Regions from separate parts of the Pseudarthrobacter sp. RHLT3-21 genome, predicted to be linked through region 2. Evidence: riboswitches for the same ligand, from Rfam matches in the RefSeq annotation. Region 2 holds a riboswitch; each other region holds the start of a gene.

Region 1 (6,876 bases), on a different contig from region 2:
TGGTCCGGATCCAGGACCGCAGGACCCTGCTGCGCCGCAGCGCCGATGACACGGATCCGATCGAACGTGCGGTGGTTGCCAACGCCGATCAGCTGGTGGTGGTGGTGGCCGCCGCGAACCCGGAGCCGCGCACCGGCTTCATTGACCGCGCCCTGGTGGCCGCTTACGACGCCGGCATTGAGCCGCTGCTGCTCGTCACCAAGGCAGATGTCAAGGATCCCGCGGAACTGTTGTCCAACTACGAACACCTGGACTTCCCGGTGATCATCAGCCGCACGTCGGACTCCGAGGCCTCCGGTATCGATGCCCGCTCCGATGACGGCCTCTCGGCCCGTTTGGACAGTGATGCAGTTTCGCAGCTCCGCGCATACCTTGAGGGCAAGGTCTCGGTGATGCTGGGGCATTCCGGCGTGGGCAAATCCACCATGGTCAACGCGCTCACGGGGGCCGAACGGGCTACCGGTGGCGTGAACGCGGTGACCGGTCGCGGCCGCCACACGTCGTCGTCGGCCCTTGCCCTGAAACTGACCGGAGCTCCCGCCGGAAGCTGGATCATCGATACTCCCGGCATCCGCTCGTTTGGCCTGGCCCATGTGGACCCGGACCGGATCCTGCGCTCCTTCCCGGACCTGGAGCCGGGCACGGATGCCTGCGAGCGTGGCTGCAAGCACAACACCGCGGCCGTCAACTGCGGAGTGGATGCCTGGGTGACGGCCGGCCACGCGGGCCCCACCGGCCCGTCCCGGCTCGCGTCGCTGCGGCGGCTGCTGGGTACTGATCCCCGACTGGTGGGCCAGGAAACCAAGGAACTGGGCAGCATCGGCTAGCGGCGGAACGCCGACGTCCCCAACCCCGCGGCCCTGAGACGGTAGTTTGGAACCATGATCCAACCCGCTTCGAGCTACAACGATGACCTGCGCCTTGCCCATGTGCTGGCCGATTCCGTGGATGACCAGACCATGAGCCGCTTCAAAGCACTGGACCTCCACATCGAGACCAAGCCGGACCTGACGCCGGTCACGGACGCGGACAAGTCCGCAGAGGAAGCCATCCGGGGCCAGCTCTCCCGCTCGCGTCCCCGGGACGCCGTGCTGGGCGAGGAATTCGGCAGCTCCGGCCACGGCTCCCGCCGCTGGATCATTGATCCCATCGACGGCACCAAGAACTTTGTCCGCGGTGTCCCCGTTTGGGCCACACTGATCGCCCTCGTGGACGAAGGCGAACCCGTGGTGGGAGTGGTCAGCGCGCCGGCACTGGGCAAGCGCTGGTGGGCCGCCAAGGGTTCCGGCGCGTACATGGGCAAGTCCCTCGCCGCCGCAACCCGGCTCCGGGTCTCGAACGTCGCTAAACTTTCGGATGCCTCGTTGTCCTACTCCAGCCTGGGCGGCTGGAAGGAACGCGGCAACCTGGATGAGTTCCTGGGCCTGACCGAGGACGTGTGGCGGACGCGCGCCTACGGCGATTTCTGGTCCTACTGCATGGTGGCCGAAGGTTCCGTGGACATCGCCTGCGAGCCGGAACTGAACCTGTACGACATGGCTGCCCTGGTGCCCATCGTGGTGGAAGCCGGCGGCCGGTTCACCTCCCTGGAGGGCCAGGACGGACCGTTCGGCGGCAACGCCCTGGCCACGAACTCCATCCTGCACTCAGAGGTCCTTAAGCGGCTGAACCCGGACCTGGACGATCTTCTGTAGGCACTTCTACCGAATTATCGACGGCGGGCGCCTCCTCAAGTGGGGCGCCCGCCGTCGTATCTTCGACAAATGTGCCATTCCTCAAACTCGCGTAACAAAGCCCTTAACATTGGGCCGGGCTTCCTTCTTGCCGCGGCCCATGTTCTACGCTCTTAACAGGTCACGAGTGCCAGCGCTAAACCCCGGTTTGCTGGCCGGCAACCCTCCATTCGCGGTGGGGTGCCCCGGGTGACGACCAGGCCGGTCCGGAACGGACACGGCAAGCGCGGATTCCCGGTACCGGGAGTCCTTTAAGAGTGAGGTCTCCGTGACTACTGCCACAGTCTCCCCCAACACTGTTTCTCCCAACAATGCCGCCCCCGCCAACGCCGCTTCGCTGTTCAGCGATGCCGCCGCCATCGCCGGGCGCCCCCTTTCCGCCGTCACCGGCGCGGAAATCCAGGCCCCGCTGATCCAGGGCGGTCATGTCCGCTATGCAAACCTGGACTACGGCGCATCCGCTCCCGCCCTCTCCGTGGTGTCCGCCTATCTCAACGAGATCCTGCCGTTCTACGCAAGCGTCCACCGCGGCGCCGGCTACGCGTCGCAGATCAGCACCTCCGTCTACGAGAACGCCCGGGACATCGTGCGCGACTTTGTGGGCGGGCGCCCGGACGACTCCGTCATCTTCACGCGGAACACCACCGACTCATTGAACCTGCTGGCGGGTTGCCTGCCAGCGACGGACGGGCGGCCGAATGGCGATGTCCTCTACCTGGACATCGAACACCACGCCAACCTCCTGCCCTGGCAGGGGGGCCCGCACCGGAGCGTCGTCGCCGCGGACACAATCGCAGGTACCATCGAGGTCCTCCGCGCCGAACTTGAGCAGGGCAACGTCAGCCTGCTCGCCGTCACGGGGGCGTCCAACGTCACCGGCGAGATCCTCCCGATCAGGGCCTTGGCCGCACTGGCCCATGAGTACGGCGCGCGGATCGTGGTGGACGCCGCGCAGCTCGCGCCGCACCGGCGCATCAGTATCAGCGCCGACGACGTCGACTACCTCGCCTTCTCCGGCCACAAGCTCTACGCACCCTTCGGCTCCGGGGTCCTGGTGGGCCGCGCCGACTGGCTCGACGCCGGAACTCCCCACCTGGCCGGCGGCGGCGCCGTTCGCGAGGCAAAGCTCGACGGCGTCAGCTGGGCCACCGGTCCGGCCCGGCATGAGGGCGGCTCCCCCAACGTCCTGGGCGCGGCCACCTTGGCCCGCGCCACCCAGGTCATCGCGTCCCTGGACCAGGACCGCTGGCATGCCCATGAGGCAGCTATCAGGTCATTCCTGGTAGACGGGCTCGGGAAGATCGACGGCGTCACCGTGCACCAGATCTTCTCGGACACGGACGCCGAGACCGGCACCATCGGCGTGGTGAACTTCTCCGTGGCAGGGTATGACGCCGGGCTGGTGGCTGCCTACCTGTCTGCCGAGCACGGCGTTGGCCTGCGGGATGGCCGCTTCTGCGCGCACCCGCTGCTCAAGCGCCTCGGCCTCCCCTCCGGTTCGCTGCGGGCCAGCTTCGGTGTGGGCTCCCGGTTGGAGGACGCCCAGCGGCTCCTTGCAGGCCTGGAACAGCTGCGCCGGAGCGGCCTGGGCTGGGACTACGTGGTGGACGCGGGCCGCTGGGTTCCGGCCAACGACACCCGCACGTACCCGCACTGGGCGCCCAACACGCCGGGCACCGCCGGCGCCGCCCCGTGCCTTGACGACTGACCGACGACTGACTGACCCGTTCCTCACCTGGCGGCTGCCCACCCGGCGGCGGCGCATACGGTAAATTCGAAGGATACCGACGGGCACAGTTGAAGGAGGCCGCACGTGGCACGGGGTGGCCCCAGGCTTGAGCACGGACGCCGCATGGAACTCGGACAGAGTTTCCAGGACGGCGGCGAACATTACCAGCGTGTACGGCCTGGCTACCCTGCCGAATCAGCGGACTGGCTGATCCCTGCCGGGGCCAGGGACGCTGCGGACGTGGGTGCCGGGACCGGCAAGTTCACCGCCCTGCTGCTTGAACGCGCGCTGGCGGTTTCCGCCGTGGACCCGTCGCAGGACATGCTTGGACAGCTGCAGGCCCACTACCCGGCGGCCGCAGCGACCCAAGGGACCGCAGAGGCCACCGGCCTCGCGGACTCCTCGTTCGACGTCGTGAGCGTTGCGCAGGCCTGGCATTGGTGCGATCCGCTGCCGGCGAGCACCGAGCTGGCGCGGATCCTGCGGCCCGGCGGAACCCTGGGGCTGATCTGGAACCAGCTGGACACGTCCGTTCCGTGGGTCCACCGGTTGTCCCGCATCATGCACGCGGGCGACGTCTACAAGCCCGGGTTCCGCCCGGTGGTCGGGCCGGAGTTTGAAGGCCTCGAAAGCCATGTGACGCGGTGGGAAGACAGCCTCAGTACGGCGGACATCATGGAACTGACGAAGTCCCGCAGCTACTACCTGCGCGCCGGCGAAGCCACCCGCAGCAAGGTCCTGGCCAACCTGGACTGGTACCTGCACGAGCTTCTGGGGCACGCCGTGGAAGAGGACATCAGCCTGCCGTACCTGACGCTGACGTGGCGGGCCACGAAGGCGTGACGGGCGCGGACCACCGGGTAGGCTTGGAGGCGTGAAGACCAGCGCGCCCTCCTCCTCGATCGAGGACTACGTCAAGGTCATCTACGGCTTCACGGAGTGGCAGGACAAACCGATCACGTCTTCCCAGCTCGCGCAGCGCCTGGGGGTGGCCAATTCCTCGGTCTCGGAGATGGTCCGAAAACTCAAGGACCAGGGCCTGGTGGACCACAAGCCATACAGCGCCATCACCCTGACGGACTCCGGGGTCCGGCTGGCATTGTCCATGGTGCGCCGGCACCGGCTCATTGAGACCTACCTCGTGCAGGAGCTCGGCTACAGCTGGGACGAAGTCCATGACGAAGCCGAACTGCTGGAGCACGCGGTGTCGGACACGTTTATTGAGCGCATGGCGGCGAAACTCGGCAACCCGCAACGTGATCCGCACGGTGACCCGATCCCCGCCGCGGACGGCACGGTGCTGCTGCCGGAGGCCCATCTCCTCGGCGGACTCGATCCCGGGCACACCGGCAGGATCACCCGGATCAGCGACGAGAATCCGGATCTGCTGCGGTATCTTTCCGCCGAGGAAATCGATCTCGATGCCGAGGTGGAGGTAGTGGGCCGCAAGCCGTTCGGCGGCGCGCTGATGGTGCGGATCAACAACGGGGGCCGGAAGCGGGACTACGATCTCGCGGATGAAGTCACCGCTGCGCTCTGGGTCCACAGCGTCCACCCCCACACCGGCTGCACCCTCAGCGACAGCTGAATGAGCAACGCCCACGTGCCGCGCTGGGGGGCCTGGCTGGCCGTTGCGGCAGGGGGCCTGGCCGGAACGGAACTGCGGTATGGCCTGGGACTCGCGTTTCCGGAAACCGCGGGGGCAATGCCTTGGACCACGCTGGGAATCAACGTCGTCGGAAGTTTTGTGCTGGCCGCCCTCACCACGGTCTGGATGGCCCGGCCGCATACAGCATTCTGGCTCCGCGCCGGCCTCGGGCCAGGCCTTCTGGGCTCGTTCACCACGTTCTCAGCCGTAATTTTCTCTCTTGACCAGCTGGCCACGGCCGGCGAACATCCCGTGTGGATTGCCTACCTGGGGTTGTCCCTGCTGCTGGGTCTGGGCGCCGCGGCCGGTGGCTGGCGGACCGGGCGGCTGCTCACCGACCGGCTGGAGGCAGCGTCATGATGGCCGCGGTCCTGGTGGGAGTGTGCGGCATGGCAGGCGCCCTGCTGCGCTTCGCCGTCGACAGCTGGTTCGCACACCGTGACGGGCTCCGTGCCACTGTCAGCGCCAGCGGTACGCCGCGGCACTGGCCGTGGGCCACGCTGACAGTCAACGTCACGGGGTGCTTGATCATCGGGCTCTCCATCGGCATCACCGGACGGCTCGGCCTTGGTCCCGAGTGGCAGACCGCCGTCGCCACCGGCCTTGCCGGCGGCCTCACCACGTTCAGCTCCTGGACCACCGCCACGGTGCGGCTCCTGAGTGAGTCGCGCTTCGGGGCGGCAGCCCTGAACATCGGAGCCAACCTCGCCGCGGGATTTGCCGCTGCGGCTGTGGGCATCGCACTGGCGTCGTAGGACGCTCTTTCGGGTTTGGCCCGGTCCCGTATCGTTGACTCTGATGATTAGCAGACGTGACGCGGCAATTGCCCTTGATGTACCGATGGAAATGGCCCAGCGCCATGGCATCCCCAAACGAATGACCGAGGCGGAGCTGGGCGACATCCTGGATAACCCGCCGGCATGGCTGACCCAGTCGCGGGCCAACAGGACCGGCAAGCGTCCGGTCTGGGTGCACCTGGAATGCGCCGTCTGCGGCTATGAGGAAGCGGCCCGGCCCAAGAAATGGTGGCCGGAATTCACGTATGTGGTGTGCGGGCACCATGCCCCGGATGAGGTTCCGTCGCTGCGTGCGGGCCTTATCAGGAGTGAGTTCGACGGCGTCGGGACCCGTTTTGTGGGCATCGCGGACGTTGCAGTTCCGGACTGATTCGGGGCATTACATTCGGGGCTGAACAGGCGTATTTTACGAAGTGGGACGCAGCCTGTCCCCCGTTGTAAGGAGCACGCCATGCCGGACAAGTCACCACACCAGCAGCTGCACAAAAAGCCGGTCAAAACCATCAAGGAAAAACGCGCCGAGAAGAAGGCCAAGAGCCCGATTGAAGGCCCGCAGGACCCGGTAGCGCACCTGAAGAAGCGCCGGTAGCGGTTTACCCGTTCCCGGCCATCTCTTCGGGCACTGCCACAATGTCCACTTCCTGGCCGTCCCTCAGCACACGGATCGGCAGCGGCTGGCCGATCGCATCGGCGAACAGCAGCTTCTGCAGGCTCTCAGCGTTGCTGACGGGGCGGCTTCCGGCTGTCAGGATGACGTCACCCGCCCGCAGGCCCCCGCGGTCTGCGGGCGAACCGGCCAGCACCTCCACCACGCGCAGCCCGTCCCGTTGTCCCGTCCTGATCACCGCGCTGGCATTGAGCCGGAAGGGTGTGCTGACAACGCCGAGATAAGCCCGCCTGACACGGCCGTCCTTCAGCAGCGCTGAGATGATGCGCCGCGTGGTGGTGTTGATGGGCACGGCCAGGCCC
Region 2 (6,876 bases):
ACCGTGACGACCACGCCGAAGCCAAGGAACAGATCGCCCAGGCGGCTTCGGCACTCATTTCACCCGGAGCGGTGATCGGGCTCTGCGGCGGCACCACCAGCACCGCCCTCGCGCAGATCCTGGCAACGCGGGAGGACCTGAACGCTCCCGCAAACCAGCCCACCCTGACGGTGGTCACCAACGCCATCAATATCGCTGCGCAGTTGGCTGTCCGCCCCAACATCAAGGTCATGGTGACCGGCGGCATACTGAACCCCCGCTCCTACGAACTGGTGGGCCCGTACACCGACATCATCATGCAGAAGGTGGTTATGGACATCGCCTTCATTGGTGTGAACGGCATCGACCCCGAAATGGGCCCAACCAACACGGGGGAGGGCGAAGCGTCCGTGAATGCCCTGCTGGCCAGCCGGGCCCGGGTTTCCTATGTCCTGGCTGACTCCTCCAAAGTTGGGGTCAGAGCGTTCGCCACCATGGACGGCTACGCGTTTAACCGCCTGATCACAGACTCCGGTATCTCCGCCGAGGACAAGGCGGCGTTCGAAGCCAACGGCACCGAAGTGATCGTTGCCCCGCACTGAGCGGCCAGCAACAACCCCTAGAAAATCATCGGCGGCGAATCCAGGACAGTCTCGTCCACCCGGCGGTCCACCCACTGGCTGAACGGAATATCGAGTTCGTACTTGCCCAGATCGGTGCGCAGAAGGGTCCGCACCGCGGCATTGTCCGGGTTATTGAGTGATTCGAAATACTCCACCGACCAGTGGAACCAGCGCATACAGAACAGGCGCATAGTGAGCCCGTGGGTCACCAGCAACGTGTTGGGGGCGTAGTCCGGTTTGGACCAGTGGCGGTACAGAGTCTCCATAAACGAGGAGATCCGGTCGTAGACGTCGGAGCCGGATTCGCCTTCCCTGAACCGGTAGAAGAAATGGCCGTAAGCGTTGCGGAGTTCCTTCTGGTCCTCGATGTCGCCGGTGATCTGGAAATTGGCCCAGTCCTGCTCACGGAGACGCGGTTCTTCGATCACCCGTTCCGTGAGGTTGCCAAGGTTGAGGGCCTCAAGGGTTTGGTGCGCCCGAAGGTACGGGGAAACGTAGACGCAGACCTGGCGGCCGTCCAGCTCGCGGCGGATCCGTTCGCCGGCCGCCGTGGCCTGCGCCAGGCCCTGGGGAGTCAGCGGAATCCGGTAGTCCGGGACCCTGTTGTAGATGGACGTATCGACGTTGGCCGCGGACTGGCCGTGCCGGATCATAAAGATTTTCCCTGGCGCGCTCATAAGCCCCAAGCATAGGTGCCCCCGCAACGGACGCTCTCTCACTTTTGGTGAGTTTTTGGCGGACGCTCTCTCACTTTTGGTGAGCCCCGGCGAGCTGGCCACCCTAATCAGCGAAGAACCAGAAACTACAGGCAAGATGGAACCATGTTGGTTCCCTCCCGCCGTAGGCTGCGGATCGAAGTCTGGATTGTGCTGGGCCTTTCCTTGGGGCAGTCCGCCGTCTACTCGGTGGTGCAGCTGCTGGACAAGATGACCCGGGCCCCACTGGCCGAAGGCACGTCCACGCTGAACCGGTCACAGAGCCCGCGCGAATACTTCGACCTGACGTACCAGCTGCTGGACATCGTTTTTGCCCTTGTGCCCGTGCTGCTGGTCATCTACTTCCTCACGGACCAGCGGCAGTCCGGCGCTGGCGTGAGCAGCCACGGCAGTTCGGCATTCCGGAAGCTGGGCTTCAACTTCGCCAGGCCGGGCCGCGATCTGCTGCAGGGCTTTGGCCTCGCGGCGCTGATCGGAATTCCTTCACTGGGTCTTTATGCCGCGGGACGTGCCCTGGGGATCACCACCGCCATCATCCCCAGCGCACTCGACTCGTACTGGTGGACCGTTCCCGTCCTGATCCTGTCCGCGCTGCGGCACGCCGTGGTGGAGGAGGTCATCGTGGTGGGCTATCTCCTGGACCGCTTCGGCAAGTTCGGCTGGAGCATGCCCCTGGCCATCTTCACGAGCTCGATGCTCCGCGGCAGCTACCACCTGTACCAAGGCTTCGGGCCGTTCATCGGCAACGCAGTGATGGGTGTGGTGTTCGCCTGGCTTTACACCAGGACCAAACGGGTTATGCCGCTGGTCATCGCGCATGCGCTGCTGGACTTCGTGGCCTTCGTTGGCTTCAGCCTCTTTGGCCGGGCTGTGGGCCTGGGGTAGGTCAGCCGTGGTTCCCGTGCGTCACAGGCGCAGTGAAGCAGGCCCGGCCTTAAAGGGATTCGGCCGCCATCGGTGGGTGGCATCATTGGCACCCGCTGATGGCGGCCGAAGCTATTGAACGTGCAATCAGATGGTGACTGCGCCCGTAGCGGTTTCGAAGGTCACGGACAGGATGCCAGGGGTTCCATGCGGAGCCACCCAGTCAACGGCCACATCCTCCAGCGGCTTCTCGACGGGTTCACCCAGCCATTCCGTCACGCGTGCGGCGGAACCGGCTATGGTCAGGCAGCTCATCTTGACGTTGCTCTCATAGGCGTTGGACGGGTGCAGGGCGGGGTCGCCCTCCCACTTGAGCATGTACGGGACCTGCGGGTCCGCGATCAGGCCCAGGATGCCGATCTGCTTCCAGACCAGCTCACGGCCGTCCGGGAACTTGCGGTTGCCGTTCACGGCAGCACGGCCCAGGCGGTCTTCGAACGGAGCGAGGTCGTCCACTTCGACGCACCAGCCCATCCAGCCGCCGCCGGCCTCGGACCGCGCCCGGACAGCCTGCCCGAAGGGAGCCTTGTCCGATGCCGGGTGGTTCAGGACCTCCACAACTTCCAGGTATTTGTGGCCGGCGAGGGGAATAATCATGTTCCGGGTTCCAAACCGGGGGTGCACTCCACCCTTCACGGCTTCAACGCCGAGGGCGGACGAAATACGTTCGGTGGTGGCAACGAGGCCATCTTGTTCACAGGCGTAAGAGACGTGATCCATGCGCATGCCATCATCTTGGCACTTTGTGATCCGGCTCTCAGCTAAGGGTAGCCTTACCGGATTCCTGTTGCGTCACGAGTGGACATTCCGCCCTGAATGTAGGAGAAGAAGCCGCCGACTGACCACGTTCGTCACAATCCTGTTCCCGTCCGGGAAGTCTTCCTACACTGAACGCAACCGAGCAGTGCCACACCACGTCAAGGAGCATTGAATGTCGAACGGATGGTCTTTCGAAACCCGCCAGATCCACGCTGGCCAGGAACCGGACAGCGCCACCGGCGCCCGGGCGCTCCCCATTTACCAGACGACGTCGTTCGTCTTCCCGAGCGCTGAAAGCGCCGCCAACCGGTTTGCCCTCGCAGAGCTCGCGCCGATCTACACCCGCATCGGCAACCCCACGCAGGACGCTGTTGAACAGCGGATTGCCAGCCTGGAGGGCGGACTCGCTGCGCTGCTGCTGAGTTCGGGACAGGCCGCTGAAACCTTTGCCATCCTGAACATTGCCGAGGCCGGTGACCACGTCGTAGCCAGCCCCAGCCTGTACGGCGGGACGTATAACCTCCTGGCGCACACCCTCAAGAAGTTCGGCATCTCCGTCACGTTTGTGGCTGACCCGGACAACCTGGACCATTGGCGCGATGCTGTCCAGCCCAATACCAAGCTCTTCTTCGCCGAAGTGGTCTCCAACCCCCGCCAGGACGTGCTGGACATCGAGGGTGTGTCCCGGACCGCCCACGACGCCGGCGTGCCCCTCGTTGTGGATAACACCCTCTCCACGCCGTACCTCATCCGCCCGCTCGAATGGGGCGCGGACATTGTGGTCCACTCCGCCACCAAGTATCTCGGCGGGCACGGATCTGCCATTGCCGGGGTGATTGTGGACTCGGGTAACTTCGACTTCGGCGCGGACCCGGAACGGTTCCCGGGCTTCAACACCCCGGACCCCACCTACAACGGGCTGGTCTACGCCCGTGACCTTGGGGCCGGCGGAGCCCTCGGCGCCAACCTGTCCTACATCCTCAAGGCCCGCGTCCAGCTGCTGCGCGACCTCGGCTCGGCAGTGTCACCCTTCAACGCCTTCCTCATCGCCCAGGGCCTGGAGACGCTGAGCCTGCGGGTGGAACGGCACGTGGCCAATGCCGTCAACGTCGCGGAGTGGCTTGAGGCAAGGGACGACGTCGAATCCGTCGCCTATGCCGGGCTGCCCTCCAGCCCGTGGTACGAGCGCGGCCGCAAATACGGCCCCAAAGGCACCGGTGCGGTGGTCGCGTTCAACCTGGCCGGCGGCGCAGAGGCCGGGAAGCGCTTCGTGGATGCCCTGGAGCTGCACTCCCATGTGGCCAACATCGGGGACGTCCGTTCACTGGTGATCCACCCGGCATCAACCACGCACAGCCAGCTCTCGCCCGAGCAGCAGGCCATCGCCGGGGTCACTCCGGGACTGGTCCGCCTGTCCGTGGGCATCGAACACATCGATGACATCCTCGCCGACCTTGAAGCCGGCTTCCGGGCGGCCAAGGGCGCGGCGGAGCCTAACAAAGACGCGGCAGGCCAGGGGAAGTAAGGCCCCCGCAAAGTCACAACCAGTCACACGCTTAGCAATGGACCGGGGCTGTTCGTACACTCGAAGCAGGTCATGAGTGCCAGCGACAGCCCCGGCTTGCTGGCCGGCAACCCTCTTTCGCGGCGGGGTGCCCCGGGTGAGGACCTGGCCTGCCGGTCAATTGACGGTGGGCAAGCGCGTAGAAAAGGTCCTTGCCATGACGATTACGATTTCCCGAACTGCAGCCCCCGGTAACGGTGTGGTCCGTTACGCCAGCATTGGTGGCCTCGAGCTCGAGGCCGGCGGGTACCTCCCGGATGTCACCCTCGGCTATGAAACGTGGGGCACCCTCAACGCGGACGGCTCCAACGCCGTCCTGATTGAGCATGCCCTGACCGGCAGCACGCACGTGACACGGGGCGATAGTGACGAGCCCGGCTGGTGGGAACAGCTGGCCGGACCCGGGGCGCCGGTGGACACGGACCGGTTCTTTGTGGTCTCCATCAACATTGTGGGCGGCTGCTACGGCTCCACCGGGCCGTCCTCGGTTGCCCCGGACGGCACGCCGTGGGGGTCCCGTTTTCCTCTGGTGACACTGCGGGATACAACAGCGGCTGAGGCCAGGCTGGCTGACCAGCTGGGCATCCCGAGCTGGTATGCCGTGCTGGGCGGCTCCATGGGCGGCGCACGGGCCCTGGAATGGGCGGTCACCTACCCGGAACGTGTACAGCGTTGCGCCGTCATCTCGATCGGTGCCGCCAGCACGGCCGAACAGATCGCGTTCGCCCAGGCGCAGACGCTCGCCATCCGCCAGGACACCAATTTCAACGACGGCGACTACTACGGCGGTCCGCTGCCGGAGGACGGCCTGGCCCTGGCCCGGCGCATTGCGCACATCACCTACCGCTCCGCAGAGGAATTCGATGGCCGCTTCGGCCGGTCGGCCCAGCACCCGGAATCGCCGTTCCAGGCGGCGGCGCTGGGGGAGCGGGGCCGCTACCAGGTGGAAAGCTACCTGGACCACCAGGGCCAAAAACTGGTGCGGCGCTTTGATGCCAACAGCTACATCGCCATCACCGACGCCCTGATGAGCCACGATGTCTGCCGCGGGCGGGGCTCGCTGAATGAGGCCTTGGGCCGTGCCACCGCCAGGTTCTTCGTGGCCGCCGTGGATAGTGACCGGCTGTACTTCCCGTCGCAGTCCCGTGAGCTGGCTGACGCGCTCCCGGGCGACGTGGACGTCCACGTTATTGCGGCTCCGATCGGCCACGACGGTTTCCTGACCGAGATCGGCCAGCTCGGCGCCCAGCTCCGGCGGCATCTCGCCGACTGAGCCGGACAGGGCCGGGACAGAGCCGGAACCCAGCCCGGATAGAGCCGGACAGGGCACATGTGCATAAATGCAGATAGGTTCTGCGCTTTTCGTCGTTGAGCATGACCCGTCGCCAGTCCATACTCGTGGGACCCGGCGCGTCGTGGTGAACGTCATGCATGGCCGCCAACGTCTGGTCCCCAGTGGTGTCGATGGAGACGCCGAAGGAGTTCACGCATGAGCACGGATAACTCCGCCGCAAGGCGAGCAGTGGAAACCGATGTCAAGACCTCAGGCCTGAAAAAAGTCGTCACGGCTTCCATGGCCGGCACCGTGGTTGAGTGGTACGAGTTTTTTCTCTACGCCTCCGCAGCCACCCTGGTCTTTGGCAAAATGTTCTTCCCCAATTCCGGAACGGAACTGGATGGCATCATTGCAGCGTTTGTCACGTATGCGGTGGGATTCGTCGCCAGACCCATCGGCGGGATTGTCTTCGGACACTTCGGTGACAAGTTCGGCCGGAAGCAGCTCCTGCAGCTGAGCATCATCCTGGTGGGCGTCTCCACTTTCCTGATGGGCTGCCTGCCCAGCTTCGCGCAGATCGGCTACTGGGCGCCGGCGTTGCTCGTGCTCCTGCGCTTCGTGCAGGGCTTCGCTGTCGGCGGTGAATGGGGAGGCGCGGTTCTTCTCGTGGCCGAACACAGCCCGAACAAGTCGCGCGGATTCTGGTCAAGCTGGCCACAGTCTGCCGTCCCGATGGGCAACCTCCTTGCCACGGGCGTGTTGTTCACCTTGTCCTCCACCCTCTCTTCCGCTGACTTCCTCGGCTGGGGCTGGCGGGTGGCGTTCTGGCTCTCTGCCGTGATCGTGGTGATCGGCTACTACATCCGCACCAAGGTCCAGGACGCACCGATATTCCTGGAGGCGCGTAAGGAAGTCACTGTCGAGAAGAAGGGCTACGGCGTCGGGGAAGTCTTCCGCCGCTACCCCCGGGGCGTCTTTACGGCCATGGGCCTGCGGTTCGCGGAGAACATCCTCTATTACCTCGTGGTCACGTTC
Region 3 (6,876 bases), on a different contig from region 2:
GGTCATTTAACGCCCATGCGGAGGCCTTGGACGGGCGCTAAGTGACCCCGCGTTGCTGTCAACCACTCCACCAGCCGGACAGGACACCATGAACACTTCACCTACCGCCGAAGAGGGTTTGGGGACCATCTCCGTTGCCGCAATCCTGGCTGAATCAGCCGCCCGCTTCCCGGACTCCGCGGCCCTCGTGGTGGGCGAGGAGCGGGTGACCTACAGCGAACTCTGGGAACAGACGCGCGCGTATGCCGGTGCGTTGCGGGACCGTGGCGTGGGGCACGCCAGCCGGGTGGCCCTGCTGATGCCCAATGTGGCTGATTTCGCCCGGGTCTACTACGCGGTCCTCGCGCTGGGCGGCGTGGTGGTGCCGTTGCATGCGCTGCTGAAGGGCAGTGAGATCGAGTACATGCTGCGCGACAGCGGCGCGCAGCTGCTCGTCTGCGCCGGACCGCTCCTTGAGGAAGGTGCCAAAGGCGCCGCGGCCGCGGGCATCGACGTCGTCACCGTCCTGGTGCCGGAGGGGACCGAAGGCGCCGCCCGGCTGGAGACCGAAGCGGCAGGAGCCGAGCCCATCAGCACCTGGCTGCCGCTGCCGCCCTTCGAGACGGCCACGATTCTGTACACATCCGGGACCACCGGCCAGCCCAAGGGCGCCTTGGGCAGCCACTTCGCCCTTGTGGAACAGACCAATACGCTGCTGACCAGCACGTTTGACCTCCGCCGCGGTGACGTCATCTTCGGCGGACTGCCGATGTTCCACACCTTCGGCCAGACGTGCGTCCTCAACACCGGGCTGCGGGCGGGGGCCACCATCGTGATGCTGCCCAAGTTCAGCGGGGACGCAGCCCTGGATGCCCTCGCCCGGCACAACATCAACGTCTTCTTCGGCGTGCCCACCATGTACATCGCCATGCTCGAAGCTGCCCGCACCAACACCGGCCGGTCCAACGCCCTGCGCTACTGCATCTCGGGCGGCGCGTCGCTGCCGGTGGCGGTGATGGACAGGTTCAAGGCGGAATTCGGCTCGGACATTTACGAAGGCTACGGCCTGACCGAGACGTCCCCGGTTGCCACCTTCAATCATGTAGGCAAAGCGCCGCAGCCCGGAACGGTGGGCCAGGCCATTTGGGGAGTCCAGGTGGAGATCGCCCGCGCGGACGTCCCAGATGCCATCGAACTGCTGCCCACGGGCGAGTTAGGCGAGCTGGTGGTCCGGGGGCACAACCTCTTCACGGGCTACCTCAACCGACCCGAAGCCACCGCCGAGGCTGTGGTGGACGGCTGGTTCCGGACCGGCGACCTGGGCACCAAGGATGGAGACGGCTACCTCCGGATCCTGGACCGGAAGAAGGAGATGATCATCCGGAACGGCTTCAACGTCTACCCGCGCGAGGTGGAGGAAGTCCTCAGCCGGCACGAGGCTGTCCTGAGCGTTGCCGTCTATGGCGTCCCCGACGAAACGCACGGGCAGGAGGTGGCGGCCGCCGTCGTCCTCAATCCGGGCAGCAGCGCCACCATTGATGAGCTGCGGGACTTCGCCGCGGCGGAATTGGCGGCCTATAAGTATCCGCGGATCATCACCCTGGTCACCGAATTCCCCACCGGTCCCAGCGGCAAGGTCCTCAAGCGCGAACTCACCGCCCGGTACAGCGCCGCCGATACTCCAACAGGGTGATCAGGTGGGAATGATGCGGAACAGGAAGCGCGTCCGGACCATGACCCACAGGAGCCCCAGGATCACGACGTAGGCGGCCGTATTGAGAAGGATGTCGCCCTGCTGCAGGGCCGGGATATTGGCGACCACGGCGATGAGGACGACGTGGATAACAAAGACGTAGAGCGTGGCCCGGCCCAGCGGGATGAGGAACCATCCGAGGGCACGCTCGGCAGGCTTCCAGTAGGCCGTGAGGAACGCATAGGCCGCTACCACCAGGACCAGGACGTTCAGCAGCCGTCCCGGCGCCAGGTACGTGCGGGCAAAGAAGGAGTCGTACATGGTCCGGTACAGGGAATCCGGGATGACGGCCAGCCGGAGGTCAAACCCGTTGGCAAGGTAGGGGTTGCCCCACGACAGGAACGCGAAAACCATGGCAGCCCCGCAGCAGGCTGCCACCGCCCAAGTGTGCGCCGAGAGCCACACGACGATTTTCCGCCGGTGGAAACCAGCCACCAGGCCGATCACAAAAAGCACCTGCCACACCAGCAGCGGAAACGAATCCTCGAACTGCGAAGGCAGCAGCCGGGTCCGGGTTGCTGTGCCCACTGCGTAGACGCCCAGGGTTGCCGCCAGCACCCACAGAGTCCAGCCGCGGTTCAGGGCGGCGAGGATCAGCGGGCTGACCAGCAGCAGGACAACGTACAGGCCCATCACATTGAACTGCCACGGCCCGAACTGCAGGAGCAGGATGGCCGGAAGGACCTGGGGCGGTACGGGGAACTGAAAGAGCGATTCCATGCCGGCATACAGGTTGTAGGTCCGGCCGGCCGCAGCATGGCCAGCCCCACCTGTTCCCTGGTCGGTGTAGGTGGTGAGGGGATCCGTCTGGAAGATGGGTAACAGGGAAACCAGGAAAATGCCCACCAGTACCACTAAAGCGGTGACATAGAGCTTGCCCGCCCGCCGCGACGTCAGGTCCACCACCGTGCCGAAGTCGTCCTTGACCCGCGGCCCGTAGACCATACCCACCACCAGACCGGAGAACAGCACAAACAGCTCCGCGCCCGAGACGAAACCCACCGTTTCCTGGGTCAGGAGCTGGAAGAGGGACGTCAGGCCCAGATGGTTCACCACCACAAACACGATGGCTGCCCCGCGCAGCAGGTCCACGCGGGAATCCCGGTTTGACGGGTCGTTGTAACCCCAGGCAGCCACGGCCGTCACCCTCCGCGGGACCTGCCACAGGGCGATGAGGAGGATGAGCAGGGCCGCGCCCACGCTCCAGGCGGCCGCGCCGGTCAGGGTGTTGGCCTGGGCGTACTCCTGGCCGGAGACGATTTCAGTGACCGGACCCGTGACGAGGCCGGACGCGTTCAACCGGGCACGTGCGGCTGCAGACAAATCGGCGTTTCCCGTGATGGTCCAGTCGATGCTGGCCACGCCGGTGTCCCGGGTGCTGGTCCGTTCGTCCCAGACCACGGCAGCGGTCTTGCCGAACCGCCCGGACGTCGCCGCTTCGAGCGTCTGATCCCACCAGGCCCGTTTGATGTCGGCCTCCGCGGCGCCGCCGGCAGCGGGGCTGTAGAAGGCTGCGGTCTGCAGGAGGAACGGCTTGTCCCGTTGCTCCACGTACGTGGCGTAGAAGTCCTCGTTGCCGGCTCCGGTCAGCATCCCAGCCAGTTCCCCGGGGGCAGCCACGGTATTGACGGCGGCCGTACCGGCGGTGTCGTCATGGTAGGCGGACAGCCCCACCCATTCCACGGCATCGTCCCCGGGATAGTAGGGCGCATAGGCCCCGTCGGTGCCGTCCCAGGTGCCGTCGCCGTTGGTGTCCAACAGGGCAAAGCCGTCGCTGCCGGCAGCGGGGGCATTGCGGTTCCGGCCAAAGGGGTAGTCCCGCCCAAGGTAGGGTTCCCACACCATCACGGTGCCGGCGTCGTTCGTTTCCTTAAACTCCGCAGCCACTGCCCTAAAGGCGGACCGGTAGGCTGCCGGCTGTTGCCCCCAGTCAAGCCAGCTCCCGTTCATGTCCGGGGCGAAGCGGACCAGCACCTGGCCCCGGAAGCCCACCAAAATCCTGGTGATCTCGGCGGCAAAAGACCGGGCCGCGGCGTCATCAATCTGCTCCAGCGGAACTGTGGGTTTGACGGTGAGCATGGCATGGGAGCCCAAGGCCGCAGCTTGGTCCAGGAACTGCCGGATAGCGGTGGATTCCGAGGACCGGAAGGGGATGGAAATGTCATGACCCAACAGGGCCGGCGTCGCTCCCAGCCGCTCGGCAAAGCTGGCCGCCGAATCCTCGCCCCATTCAAGGACCGCGCCCAGCAGCGGCTTTTCCGGCTCCGGAGCTGTGCTGGCGGCGCGGGCGGTACCGGCGGTAAGTCCCATCGCCAGCACAGCCAGCAGGACGGCGAGCAGGAGCACGGCGGCGGCCCGCAGCCGGGTCCGCCCGGCAGAGCCGGCATGGCTGGCATTGTGGGTCGGTGCAGTGGCTGTTGGCATACTGGTGTAATCCCCCAAGAACGGCTGCTTCAAAGACGGTGGCCGGTGCCTCTGCCAACTCTATCTGCCTCAGCCTTTGGTCCGGATCAGCCCTGCTTAGTCTCAGGTCCAAGCACCACCAGCGGCGCCACCCGTTCCGCACACGAAACCCGGACCAGTTCCGGCGGCCCGTGCGCCACCCTGTTGTTCACTCCGGTATCGTCGCACCAGTCCAAGCCATATGGGTAGGCGGAAACAGCGACATTCCCGGCCGCCCACCCGGCCGGAACCGTGAATACAAAAGTGAACGCGCCGTCGTCGGACATGGGAGCCAGTTCCTCCAGCAACGCGATGCCGGCCGCGTCCGTGACCGTCACTTGGACCCGTGAGTCGGCGCCGTAGCGGGCATCGCAGGTGGCGTCTGGGGCACTGACGGTGACCTGGTCGCCGGGTTTCGCGGCGGCAGGCGAGACGGAAAACTCAGGTGGCATGCAGGGCGGCGGCGCGAAAATGTTCCGGCAGCTTGTCGCCCCCACCAGTACCGGCATGGCACACAGCCCCACGGCCAAAACGCGCGCCCAGGCGCCCGTCAGCGAAGGCCCCCGAATTTTCCCATGACCCGATTGTCCCGTCAGCGCCGGGGTTACGGAAGCACGGCGGGGTTACGGAAGCACGCGTTGGTTACGGAAGATGACGACGGCGGCGGTGCGGCGGGGCGGGGCGAGTGTTACGTTTTTGGGGAGTAATGAGAACCGGCGCCAAGCCCTGACTGGCCGGTCGGCAACCCTCCCTTTCGCGGCGGGGTGCCTCAGGTGAATACTCGGCATATCGACCCACTCGAGCTGCAAGCGTGAAAGAAGGAGTTCCGTCGTGTCTGACGCACCCGCCCCTGAAGAGAAACTGTCGTACCGGCTTGTCACCGGGCCGGATGACAGGTCTTTCTGTGAACGGATTTCCACTGCCCTGGCCGAAGGGTATGTCCTGCACGGCAGCCCGGCCGCAACGTTCAACGGAGGCGTTGTGATTGTTGCGCAGGCACTCATCCTCCCGTCGGCCATCGCCACCGCTGACGCCGCCGTCGCCTCCGCCGTGGAAGACCTCGATTTCGACGGCGAGGGCCACGCGTGAGCTACGCCGGCGACCTCACGCCACAGGAGGCTTGGGCCAAACTCGAGCAGGGCGCCATTCTGGTGGACGTCCGCACCGAAGGCGAATGGGCCCACATCGGTATCCCTGACACCAAGGCCACCGAAAACGATCCCCTGTTCATCCCGTGGACGTTCCCCGGCGGCATCCCCAACCCGGATTTCCTTAGCGACCTGACGCAGCAGGCGCCGGAGGACGACGGCACGGAACTGGTATTCCTCTGCCGCTCGGGCCAGCGCTCTGCAGCCGCCGCCATCGCCGCGACGCAGGCCGGTTTCACCTCCTACAACGTCCTGGAGGGTTTCGAGGGCGAGCCGGACCGCTACGGCGAGCGCACTGTCAACGGCTGGAAAAACCGCGGCCTGCCCACCAACCTGGGAATAGCCAAGTGACCTTCAACGAAGACGCCGCCGGCTGGAGCGCCGAGACGCAGGCGGTCCGCGGAGGGCTGGACCGCACCAACTTCCAGGAAACCACCGAGCCGGTCTTCCTGAACTCGGGCTTCGTCTACGAGTCCGCTGCCGCCGCCGAGCGTGCCTTCACCGGCGAGGACGAACGCTTCGTTTACTCCCGGTACGGCAACCCGTCCGTGGCCACTTTCCAGGAACGCCTCCGCCTGCTCGAAGGCACCGAGGCGTGCTTTGCGACGGCGTCGGGCATGTCAGCGGTCTTCACCGCCCTGGGTGCCCTGCTGGCTGCCGGGGACCGGGTGGTTGCCGCGCGCTCACTGTTCGGCTCCTGCTTTGTGATCCTGAACGAGATCCTGCCGCGCTGGGGCGTGGAAACCGTGTTTGTTGACGGCCCGGACCTCGAGCAGTGGGCTGCTGCACTGTCGGAGCCCACCACCGCAGTGTTCTTCGAATCGCCGTCCAACCCGATGCAGGAAATCGTGGACATCGCCGCGGTCAGCGAGCTGGCGCACGCCGCCGGGGCCACCGTCGTCGTCGACAATGTCTTTGCCACTCCGCTGCTGCAGCGCTGCGGCCAGCTGGGCGCGGACGTGATTGTGTACTCCGGCACCAAGCACATCGACGGCCAGGGACGCGTCCTGGGCGGCGCCATCCTGGGCACCAAGGAGTTCATTGACGGTCCGGTCAAGCAACTCATGCGGCACACCGGCCCGGCGCTCTCCGCGTTCAACGCCTGGGTGCTCACCAAGGGCCTGGAGACCATGGCGCTGCGTGTGAACCATTCCTCCGCCTCTGCGCTGCGGCTGGCCCAATGGCTTGAACAGCAGCCGGCCGTCAGCTGGGTCAAGTACCCGCTGCTCAAGTCACACCCTCAGTACCAGCTCGCCGCCAAGCAGATGAAGGCCGGCGGCACCGTCCTCACACTGGAACTTGCGACGACGGCTGACCGCTCGGGCAAGGACGCCGCCTTTGCGCTGTTGGACGCCTTGCGGATCATCGACATCTCCAACAACCTGGGCGACGCCAAGTCCCTCATCACGCATCCGGCCACCACCACGCACCGCGCCATGGGTCCCGAGGGCCGCGCCGCCATCGGGCTCAGCGACGGTGTGGTGCGGCTGTCGGTGGGCCTGGAGGACGTGGAGGACCTCATCGGTGACCTGGAACAGGCGCTCAAGCGGATCT

The links. A riboswitch is a leader RNA that binds a small molecule or an ion and turns the genes downstream of it on or off. The one in region 2 is predicted to bind S-adenosylmethionine.
Region 1: linked by a shared signal. The riboswitch ahead of AC50YA_RS00985 (aminotransferase class V-fold PLP-dependent enzyme) and the one ahead of metX (homoserine O-acetyltransferase MetX) in region 2 are both predicted to bind S-adenosylmethionine.
Region 3: linked by a shared signal. The riboswitch ahead of AC50YA_RS12680 (DUF1737 domain-containing protein) and the one ahead of metX (homoserine O-acetyltransferase MetX) in region 2 are both predicted to bind S-adenosylmethionine.

Annotation. Positions count from the first base shown of each region.
Region 1 is NZ_JBWZCI010000001.1:210,621-217,496, reverse strand. Features, by position in the region: gene rsgA (ribosome small subunit-dependent GTPase A) at 1-827, shown strand, start outside; gene hisN (histidinol-phosphatase) at 882-1,694, shown strand; SAM riboswitch class IV at 1,853-1,966, shown strand; gene AC50YA_RS00985 (aminotransferase class V-fold PLP-dependent enzyme) at 2,002-3,441, shown strand; gene AC50YA_RS00980 (class I SAM-dependent methyltransferase) at 3,547-4,305, shown strand; gene AC50YA_RS00975 (metal-dependent transcriptional regulator) at 4,337-5,050, shown strand; gene AC50YA_RS00970 (fluoride efflux transporter FluC) at 5,051-5,470, shown strand; gene AC50YA_RS00965 (fluoride efflux transporter FluC) at 5,467-5,865, shown strand; gene AC50YA_RS00960 (hypothetical protein) at 5,909-6,277, shown strand; gene AC50YA_RS00955 (hypothetical protein) at 6,359-6,496, shown strand; gene AC50YA_RS00950 (S1C family serine protease) at 6,501-6,876, opposite strand, start outside.
Region 2 is NZ_JBWZCI010000020.1:2,839-9,714, forward strand. Features, by position in the region: gene AC50YA_RS17490 (DeoR/GlpR family DNA-binding transcription regulator) at 1-581, shown strand, start outside; gene AC50YA_RS17495 (histidine phosphatase family protein) at 599-1,279, opposite strand; gene AC50YA_RS17500 (CPBP family intramembrane glutamic endopeptidase) at 1,424-2,203, shown strand; gene AC50YA_RS17505 (VOC family protein) at 2,330-2,968, opposite strand; gene AC50YA_RS17510 (bifunctional o-acetylhomoserine/o-acetylserine sulfhydrylase) at 3,174-4,526, shown strand; SAM riboswitch class IV at 4,595-4,709, shown strand; gene metX (homoserine O-acetyltransferase MetX) at 4,723-5,838, shown strand; gene AC50YA_RS17520 (MFS transporter) at 6,055-6,876, shown strand, end outside.
Region 3 is NZ_JBWZCI010000010.1:43,454-50,329, reverse strand. Features, by position in the region: gene AC50YA_RS12695 (long-chain-fatty-acid--CoA ligase) at 89-1,672, shown strand; gene opgC (OpgC domain-containing protein) at 1,673-4,156, opposite strand; gene AC50YA_RS12685 (hypothetical protein) at 4,243-4,626, opposite strand; SAM riboswitch class IV at 4,877-4,992, shown strand; gene AC50YA_RS12680 (DUF1737 domain-containing protein) at 5,006-5,263, shown strand; gene AC50YA_RS12675 (rhodanese-like domain-containing protein) at 5,260-5,673, shown strand; gene AC50YA_RS12670 (O-succinylhomoserine sulfhydrylase) at 5,670-6,876, shown strand, end outside.